One region of the Serratia sp. D1N4 genome, then DNA from elsewhere that is predicted to be linked to it. Evidence: predicted binding sites of a transcription regulator. Region 1 holds the regulator's gene; each other region holds the start of a gene.
The links. The regulator CRP, encoded in region 1, controls carbon source genes, mostly activating them, when cyclic AMP is high. The targets are predictions, from matches to a motif close to ATGTGANNNNNNTCACAT.

Region 1 (3,284 bases):
TATTCCTTCTGTGGGCAAGGTGATTATCAGCTTGCCTGAAATAGCGTTTTTTAAGCGATTAAGGAGGGACACAAATGCCACATTTACCAAAGTTGCAGCAGCTAAAAGCCTTTCAGCAAGTGATACGCTGCGGCAGTATTCGTGGCGCTGCGCGGGCCTTGGCACAATCTCAACCGGCGGTCAGCCGTGCTATCCAGGAGTTGGAGCAAACGCTAAAAACCCAGTTGATCGTACGCAGCAGCAAGGGGATGACGCTGACCGAAGCCGGTCATACTTTTGCTGTGCGAATGCGATTAGTGATTGAGGAATTACAGCGCGCCACCGAGGAGATCCAACAGCTGAACCAGCATTCGCAGGGTAGCGTGGCGATCGGTTGTTCCTCACTACTGGCCGTGACGGTACTCCCGGAACTGGTCGATCTCTTCAAGGCCTCCGCCCCACAGGCTAATCTGCTGATCCGTGAGGCACAGATCTCCACGCTGTTGCCAGCGTTGCACACAGGCCAATTGGATTTGGCCATCGGCACGGTGATCCCGGACATGCCATTGCAAGATTTGACCTGTACCCCGCTGTTCAAAGCCCCGTTTTGCATTATTGCGCGCCGAGGACACCCTCTGGCACAGGCAACATCACTGGATCAACTGCACGGAGCCAAATGGCTGCTGCCAGAAACCGACATGGGTTATTACCAGCAACTGCAAACGGTGCTCGGTAGCTTTTATCAGCAATTAACCAATAAGCCCATTCGTTCAGATTCGGCGGTATGTGGATTGAATATGGTGTTGGAGGCGGATTATTTGACCATTGTTGCGCGGGCGATGAACACGCCTTTCCATTTGCAGCAAAAACTGGTGACGTTGCCGATCGACAGCCTGCCGCAGGCGCAGTACTGCGTGCTGCACTCACAAAAATCGCCGCTAACCATTACGGCGCGGCGTTTTCTGCATTTATTGAGTAACCACTGCCACCGCTACCGCTGGTAACTCAGGCAACTTCACAGATTTCAAAGCTGTGGGTGACGCTGGCGGCTTTGCTCAGCATCAGCGAGACCGAGCAATACTTTTCGGCAGACAGGTTAACCGCACGCTCAACAATCTTGTCGGTCAGCCCTTTGCCGGTGACGATAAAATGCAGGTTGATATGGGTAAACAGACGCGGTGCTTCTTCACGGCGCTCCGAGGTCAGCTTTACCTCGCAGTCACGGACATCGTTACGGCCCTTCAGCAGAATCGACATCACATCAATGGCGCTACAACCGCCAACCGACATCAACACCATTTCCATCGGACTTGGTGCTTTATCGCCCGCGTTACCGTCCATTAATACCTGATGGCCGGACGCAGACTCGCCCAAGAATGTCAGTCCTTCTACCCACTTAACTCTTGCCTGCATTTTGTACACTCCAGTTAATTTCTCAAAATCAGGGTACGCTTTCGCATAGAAACTGGCAACGGAACCTGATGCTAATCATACTGAAGCGAGACAACACAAGACACCCGCCTCACTCTGTGCTACAAACAGAGCCGCAAGAACTCTTTCCAGGTCACCGATTTCAGGGAAATGTCCGAGGAAAGGACCCTATATTGGTATGTTAACAGAATGTAGCTTGCAGCACTTGGCGCAAGTTAATATGCTAGGGTACAAGCGTATTTCTATAACATGCCTCAAAACCTGTTGATAGCCACTCTATAAAACACCGGGCTATAAGCACGTTTTACAGGGAACTCTGACCCCTGTGATACAAGGCAGCGATAACAACAGAGGATAACAGCGAATGGTTCTCGGCAAACCGCAAACAGACCCGACTCTCGAATGGTTCCTGTCTCATTGCCATATCCACAAATATCCATCAAAGAGTACGCTGATTCACCAAGGTGAAAAGGCCGAAACGCTCTACTACATCGTGAAAGGCTCCGTGGCGGTGCTGATCAAGGATGAAGAAGGCAAAGAGATGATTCTGTCCTACCTTAACCAGGGGGATTTCATCGGCGAGCTTGGATTATTTGAAGAAGGCCAGGAGCGCAGTGCCTGGGTTAGAGCGAAAACAGCCTGTGAAGTGGCTGAAATTTCTTATAAGAAATTCCGCCAGTTGATTCAGGTTAACCCGGATATCCTGATGCGCCTGTCTGCGCAGATGGCAAACCGCCTGCAAATCACCTCAGAGAAAGTGGGTAACCTCGCCTTCCTTGACGTTACCGGCCGCATTGCACAAACCCTGCTGAACCTGGCAAAACAGCCCGACGCCATGACTCACCCGGATGGCATGCAAATCAAGATTACCCGCCAGGAAATTGGTCAAATCGTCGGTTGCTCACGTGAAACCGTCGGTCGTATTCTGAAAATGCTCGAAGATCAAAACCTGATTTCTGCCCACGGCAAAACTATTGTCGTTTACGGCACGCGTTAATTATTGAAGAAACGGCGTAGCGATACGCCGTTTTTTTTAACTTCCCCCATTCATCATGTGGCGGCGCCTGATCTACCACCCGGAAGTCAACTATGCACTGCGGCAAACGCTGGTGCTGTGCCTGCCGGTGGTTTTCTTCCTGCTGATGGGCAACCTGCAACTCGGCCTGCTGTTCTCTCTGGTGCCTGCCTGCTGTAACATCGCCGGGTTGGACACGCCGCACAAACGCTTTTTCAAACGTCTGGCCGTTGGCGGTTCCCTGTTTGCTCTCAGCAGTTTGCTGCTGCAACAGGCGCTGCTGTGGCATATCCCGTTACCCTTACTGATGCTGGCGATGGCGCTGTTGCTGGGCGTCAGCGGTGAAATCAGCCCGCTGCACGCACGTCTGCTGCCCGCCGCGCTGGTCGCTGCCATCTTTTCTCTCAGCATGGCCGGACACGTGCCGATCTGGTATGCACCGCTGCTGTATCTGGTCGGCACCGCCTGGTACGGGCTGTTCACCTGGTTCTGGTTCAAACTGTGGAAAGAGCAACCGATGCGCGAATCCCTGAGCCAGCTCTATATCCAGTTGGCAGACTATTTCGAAGCCAAATATTCGCTGCTGACCCAGCACATCGATCCAGAAACCGCACTACCGCCGCTGCTGCAACGCCAGCAGAAAGTCATGGATCTGATCAGCCTGTTATATCAGCAGTTAAACTTCCTGCCCCATGCCAATAACCAAGAGCAAAAACGCCTGCAACGCACTTTCCAGGTGGCACTCGATCTGCAGGAACACATTACCGTCAGCCTGCATCAGCCAGAAGAAGTGCAAAAACTGGTGGAGCAGAGCCAGGCCGAAGCGATTATCCGCCGCAACGCCCAGGTGATTGCCGGG
Region 2 (3,284 bases), 420 kb from region 1:
TGTCACATGGCGGTAGGGATCCAGAGCAGAGGTTTCGCGCGTTGGTTGGCACCGGTGTTGGCATTGTTGGTGGTTATGCAATTGACCGCCTGCGGCGATAAAGAGCCAGAACAACGCAAGGCATTCGTTGATTACTTACAGAATACGGTTATGCGCAGCGGCGTGAGCATTCCGACGCTGAGCGAAGATCAGAAACAGAAATTCGGCAACTATGCCGGTGATTACGCCATTTTGGTCAGTTTTTCCCAGCAGTTGTCGAAGTCGGTTGATGCCAGCCTGACTCCGGTGCTGGACCAGATTAACCAGATCCACACCGCGCAGGATTATATGAGCAAGCGCGATAACCTGAAGCAGTCGGTGGGCGCGTTAAACCTGTTAGGGCAGCAGATCCAGTCGGCGAAAACGCAGGCAGACACCGCGCGTGCCACCTTGAAACAGCCGGACGATCTGAAAGCGGTTTACAATCAGGCGTATGACAAAATTGTCACCGCACCGGCCAATGCCTTGATGCCAGCCATTCCAACCACGGCCAGCTTCGTGCAGGAGCTGGTACAGGTCGGGGATTTCCTCCAGGCGCAGGGCAATCAGGTCAGTTTCAACAATGGCGGCGTACAGTTCCGCACCCAGCAGCAGGCGACGCAGTACAACACCATGATGGCGAGCCTGGTGGCCAAGCAGCCGGATTTTCTGAACGCACAAAAAGCCGTGCAAGCGGTAATGCAATAGGGCGAAAACGCCGCTGCGCATTGAACGATGTGGGTGGGCCAAGGTGTTGGTCTACCCACATAACTCCCATTTTTTCTCATGACTTGCCGCACTTCCCCTCAGCACTTCTGTACTACACTTCAACTAGGTGCAATACCGCCGATTCATCACTTCTTTTAATGTAGTTTTCTTTCATTCGCTCCACGGTTAACGGCTGGCGGAGTGCGTGCCCACAGGGAAGATGCGCTTTCTGGCCATGGTCCGGTTAGCGGATGTAAAATAAATTGTGATTAATGTCACAATTTAAAAACAAATACCCGAAGTTAAATTGTGATTTGTATCACGTTTTTGCTGTGTTTAATGCGATTAACGTCCTGTTGTGCTTTTTTTACACTGGATAAATGTGATTTGCATCACGATAAATGCCTGATCATGGGGGTGTTATGTGTGATATGCGTCACAATTTTATCGAGAGGTTCGCGCAGTAAAAAGAGCGTGGTAGAGTCCGTTTCGCATACAGCATCAACATGGCTGGAACGTTACAACAATTATCACGCGCTCTTATTGTCAGCGCGTAACAATAGGGGTGTGTTTTATGTTTTCACCAGATATCAAGGTTAAAGTTCAAAACTTTGGCCGCTTCCTGAGTAATATGGTGATGCCCAACATTGGCGCATTCATCGCCTGGGGTATCATCACTGCGCTATTCATTCCTACCGGTTGGTTGCCTAACGAAACGTTAGCCAAGCTGGTTGGCCCAATGATCACCTATCTGCTGCCACTGCTGATCGGTTACACCGGCGGTAAACTGGTGGGCGGCGAGCGTGGTGGTGTGGTGGGTGCTATCACCACCATGGGCGTGATCGTCGGGGCCGATATGCCGATGTTCCTCGGCGCCATGATTGTTGGCCCGCTGGGTGGCTGGGCGATCAAACATTTTGACCGCTGGGTAGACGGTAAGATCAAAAGCGGCTTCGAGATGCTGGTGAACAACTTCTCTGCCGGTATCATCGGTATGCTGCTGGCGATCCTCGCTTTCCTTGCCATTGGCCCATTGGTCGAAGCGCTGTCCAAGATTCTGGCGGCTGGCGTGCATATCATGGTGGTTAACAACCTGCTGCCATTGACCTCGATCTTCGTTGAACCGGCGAAAATCCTGTTCCTGAACAACGCCATCAACCACGGTATCTTCTCGCCGCTGGGTATCCAGCAGGCTACCGAAGCCGGTAAGTCAATCTTCTTCCTGATCGAAGCCAACCCAGGCCCGGGTCTGGGCGTACTGATGGCTTATATGTTCTTTGGCCGTGGCAGTGCCAAGCAGTCTGCGGGCGGTGCGGCAATCATCCACTTCCTGGGGGGTATCCATGAGATTTACTTCCCATATGTGCTGATGAACCCACGCCTGATTCTGGCGGTCATTCTGGGTGGCATGACCGGCGTGTTTACCCTGACCGTGCTGAACGGAGGCTTGGTTTCCCCAGCTTCTCCGGGCTCTATCCTGGCGGTGCTGGCAATGACGCCAAAAGGTGCCTACTTCGCCAACCTGACGGCGATCTTCGCGGCCTTCCTGGTTTCCTTCCTGGTTTCTGGCTTCCTGCTGAAAACCTCGAAAGTGAAAGAAGAAGATGACCTGGAAGAAGCGACCCGTCGTATTCAGGACATGAAAGCACAGTCCAAAGGCGGCAAAGCAGCGAATGCAGCGGCAGATGGCGATCTGAACACCGTGCGTAAAATCATCGTAGCCTGTGACGCCGGTATGGGTTCCAGCGCCATGGGTGCCGGTGTGCTGCGCAAGAAAGTGGCAGACGCTGGGCTGAAACATATCTCCGTAACCAACTGCGCGATCAACAACCTGCCGGAAGATGTGGATCTGGTGATTACCCACCGCGATCTGACCGAGCGTGCGATGCGCCATGCGCCGCAGGCCCAGCACATTTCGCTGACCAACTTCCTCGACAGCCAGTTGTACAACGATCTGACCGCGCGTCTGGTGGCGGCTAACAAAACCAGCGAAACCGAGCAGAAAGTGATCGCCACGTTGGACGACAGCTTTGAAGCCGGTGAGCAGAACCTGTTCAAACTGAGCGAAAGCAATGTATTCCTCAACCTGCATGCCACCGACAAAGAGCAGGCAATCCGCTTTGCGGGCGAGCAACTGGTGAAAGGCGGCTACGTTGAGCCTGAGTATGTTGCGGCGATGCTGGAGCGTGAGAAGCTGACTTCCACCTATCTGGGCGAGTCGATTGCCGTGCCGCATGGCACCATTGAAGCCAAAGACCGCGTGCTGCGCACCGGTGTGGTGTTCTGCCAGTATCCGCATGGCGTGCGCTTCGGTGACGAAGAAGATGAAGTGGCGCGCCTGGTCATCGGTATTGCCGCGCGCAACAACGAACATATCCAGGTGATCACCAGCCTGACCAATGCGTTGGATGACGACACCGTGATCGAGCGGTTGGCGAATACCACCAGCGTGCAGGAAGTGTTGGATCTGCTCGGCGGCAAGAAAGCCTGATAACAGAATCATTTTAAAGGGTGCAGCTTGCTGCACCCTTCTACATTAATAAAGGTAGGAATATGAA
Region 3 (3,284 bases), 210 kb from region 1:
CATCAGCCAAACTCACGTAACCGGTGCATCAGCCGGATAAACGGCGAACCATTATCGTTGCCGTCGTTCTTGCCGGTAATCACCACGGTGGCGGTGGTTCCCGCCGGGTAGGGGTGCTGCTGATCTTTCTCATCCAGCAGTATTTTCACCGGCACGCGCTGCGCCAAGCGCACCCATTCCAGGTTGCTGTCGATCGACGCCAATCCCTTACTGTTAACGGTGCTGCTGCTGTTATTGACCGCCGCCGCCAGGCTGTCGACGGTGCCATGCATAATGCGGTTGCTGCCCAGCGGGGTGATTTCCACCCGATCGCCTTGCTGCAGGCCGTTCAGTTTGGTTTCTTCCAGATAGGCCAGAATGTAGAAGGTGTTTTTCTTCACCAACGCCACGGCGGTGGAACCACGGGTGATAAATTCCCCGGCGTGTACGTTCAGGTTGGTTACCCAGCCGTCGTCGGGTGCACGAACCGTAGTGCGATCGAGATCCAACTGTGCCAGATCGCGGGTAGCCATCGCCTTTGCCAACTGGTGCTGCACGGTTTGCAATGAGTTGCTCGACTGATCGATCTCTTCCTGCGACATCGCCTGAATGCCCAAGCGTACGCGGCGGCCAGCCTCACGTTTCTTCTCTTCGGCCAGCGCCTGATAATAGGCCACGTCAGCATTGGCTTGCGCCAGCGCCTGCTGGTAGCGAGGCTTATCGATCACAAACAGGATCTGGCCTTTTTCCACCAGTTGGTTATCCGTGACCGGTATCTCGGTCAGCAGGCCGCTGACGTCTGGGGCAATCGCCACCACGTCGGCGGTGAATTTGGCATCACGCGTCCACGGCGATTCGGTGTAAAACGACCAGGACTTGAACACCGCAATAGCGGCCAGCACGACAAAAATCAACGTGATCGCGATTCGGGTTATTTGTATTGAAAAAGTTTTCACAGCCACCTCAAACAAAAAGACATGAAACCAGATAAAACAAGCAGCAATACAGCGCAGTATTGAACAGCGCGGGATGCCAGACAAAATCGTAAATCCCGGTCGGCAGTAGCAGGCGGCGCATGACAAAAAACAGCACCAACGACGCCAACAGCTCAAAAAACACCGGCGGGAACGACATCCCAAAAATGACCATAACCGGAAGCAAACTCATCACTTTTTCCTTAATTGTTTACTGCACCGGGGATCGCGCCCTGCTGATTTCACATTCTCTTTACATTTTGGCTAACGGACGCCAAACGTCGCACCTAGACAGTTGCCAGGCCACGAACCTGAAAAAAGGGTTAAACTACGAACTTAGACTCATGAAAGGGAATGCATGACAGACGACAATAAACCGCGACATTGCTGACCACGCTCAAGCGCTCAGAAGGATACACCCGACCCGGTTATATTAGCCTGCTTACTATAAGCTCATCTACAATATGTGATCTAAATCACTTTTAAGCCAGAGTGAACAATGGAAAGACTCAAACGGATGTCAGTGTTCGCCAAAGTTGTTGAGTGTGGGTCGTTTACTGCGGCGGCGCGCCAGCTCGATATGAGCGTTTCGTCCATCAGCCAGACAGTGTCCAAACTGGAAAATGATCTGCAAGTGAAGCTGCTTAACCGCAGCACGCGCAGTATCGGCCTGACCGAAGCGGGCAAAATCTACTATCAAGGTTGCCGCCGGATGCTGCAGGAAGCCACCGAAGTGCATGAACAACTGTATGCGCTGAACAATACCCCAATCGGCACCCTGCGCATTGGCAGTTCCTCCACCATGGCGCAAAACGTGCTGGCCACCATGACCGCCGAAATGTTGCAAGAGTACCCAGGCTTAACGGTGAATCTAGTCACCGGTATTCCGGCCCCCGATCTGATTACCGACGGATTGGACCTGGTGATCCGCACCGGTGCGTTGCAGGATTCCAGCCTGTTTTCCACGCGTTTGGGTTCAATGCCGATGGTAGTTTGCGCCGCCAAAAGCTACCTCAACCAACACGGCACGCCGCAAAAACCGAGCGATATGGTGAATTTCTCCTGGCTGGAATACAGCGTGCGGCCAGACAGCGAATTCGAGCTGATGGCCCCGGAAGGCATCAGTACGCGCATTTCCCCACAGGGGCGCTTCGTGACCAATGACTCGCAAACCATGGTCCGCTGGCTGAATGCCGGGGCTGGCATCGCTTATGTCCCGCTGATGTGGGTGATCGAAGAGATCAAACGCGGTGAGATCGAAATTCTGTTCAAGCGCTACCACTCAGATCCCCGCCCGGTATACGCCCTGTACACCAAGAAGGACAAGCTGCCGCTAAAAGTGCAAGTGTGTATTAACTACCTGACGGAATACTTTAAACGCGTGGCGGCGGCCTATCAGGGTTATCGCTGATTGATATTTTACCTGCTGCTTACTCGCTCAATGGCAAAGCAGTTATACGGCACTATTCGCTTTTAGCTAACGTAAAAAACCAGCATGATTTTTAATTAAAGGATATTCCTCCGAACGGCCGCCGGGCAGGATTTTGCCGCACTTGCCTCTGCCCCGGCGGATGTGATTAATTATTTCAGGCAAGGTTATTTACACTGTCTCTGGCAGACTGCAATTAACGCCTCTCATAAGAAAAAACTCAGCACAACTTTACAGGAATCACCATGGAAAGAATTCCCCGCACGCACGTGGTTTATGCCATGTCGCGTGATAACGCTCCCGTGGCAAGAATTGCCAGCGGCAGCGACGTTTGCTTTGAAACCTGCGACTGTTTCGAAGATCAGATTGCTTCTGAGCAAGCCGCATTTACCGAGCTGGACTGGAACCGCATCAACCCGGCCACCGGGCCGGTCTACGTGCAGGACGCGCTACCGGGCGACGTACTGCGGGTAGAGATCAAACGCATCACCCCACGCAGCCACCAAGCGGTGATGGTGACCGCACCGGGTCTGGGCGTGATCGGCGATGAACTGCAACAACCACAGATCCGCACCGTGCCGCTGGAAGAGGGTTTTGCCCTGCTGCCGGGCGGCGTGCGTTGGCCACTCAAGCCGATGATTGGTGTGATTGGCGTGGCACCTGCGGGTGAAGCGGTGCCATGCGGCACGCCGGATGCGCACGGCGGCAATATGGACTGCAAGATCATCACCGAAGGCAGCACGCTGTGGCTGCCGGTCAACGTGGAAGGCGCGCTGTTTGCACTCGGCGATCTGCATGCCGCCATGGGCGACGGTGAAGTCTCGGTATGCGGCTTGGAGATCCCCGGTGAAGTGGTGGTGAATCTGAGCGTGGTGAAAAACCGCCCGCTGCCAACGCCGATG

Region 2: the regulator CRP is predicted to act here: its motif matches at 1,151-1,168, upstream of ACX1CU_RS00390 (PTS mannitol transporter subunit IICBA).
Region 3: the regulator CRP is predicted to act here: its motif matches at 1,418-1,435, upstream of aaeR (HTH-type transcriptional activator AaeR).

The regions. Positions count from the first base shown of each region.
Region 1 is NZ_CM137274.1:4,971,194-4,974,477, forward strand. Features, by position in the region: gene ACX1CU_RS22400 (LysR substrate-binding domain-containing protein) at 75-983, shown strand; gene ACX1CU_RS22405 (OsmC family protein) at 985-1,392, opposite strand; gene crp (cAMP-activated global transcriptional regulator CRP) at 1,775-2,407, shown strand; gene ACX1CU_RS22415 (YccS/YhfK family putative transporter) at 2,463-3,284, shown strand, end outside.
Region 2 is NZ_CM137274.1:82,068-85,351, forward strand. Features, by position in the region: gene ACX1CU_RS00385 (DUF3053 domain-containing protein) at 7-726, shown strand; gene ACX1CU_RS00390 (PTS mannitol transporter subunit IICBA) at 1,301-3,217, shown strand; gene ACX1CU_RS00395 (mannitol-1-phosphate 5-dehydrogenase) at 3,280-3,284, shown strand, end outside.
Region 3 is NZ_CM137274.1:4,758,274-4,761,557, forward strand. Features, by position in the region: gene aaeB (p-hydroxybenzoic acid efflux pump subunit AaeB) at 1-3, opposite strand, end outside; gene aaeA (p-hydroxybenzoic acid efflux pump subunit AaeA) at 3-935, opposite strand; gene aaeX (p-hydroxybenzoic acid efflux pump operon protein AaeX) at 943-1,146, opposite strand; gene aaeR (HTH-type transcriptional activator AaeR) at 1,453-2,364, shown strand; gene ACX1CU_RS21355 (acetamidase/formamidase family protein) at 2,628-3,284, shown strand, end outside.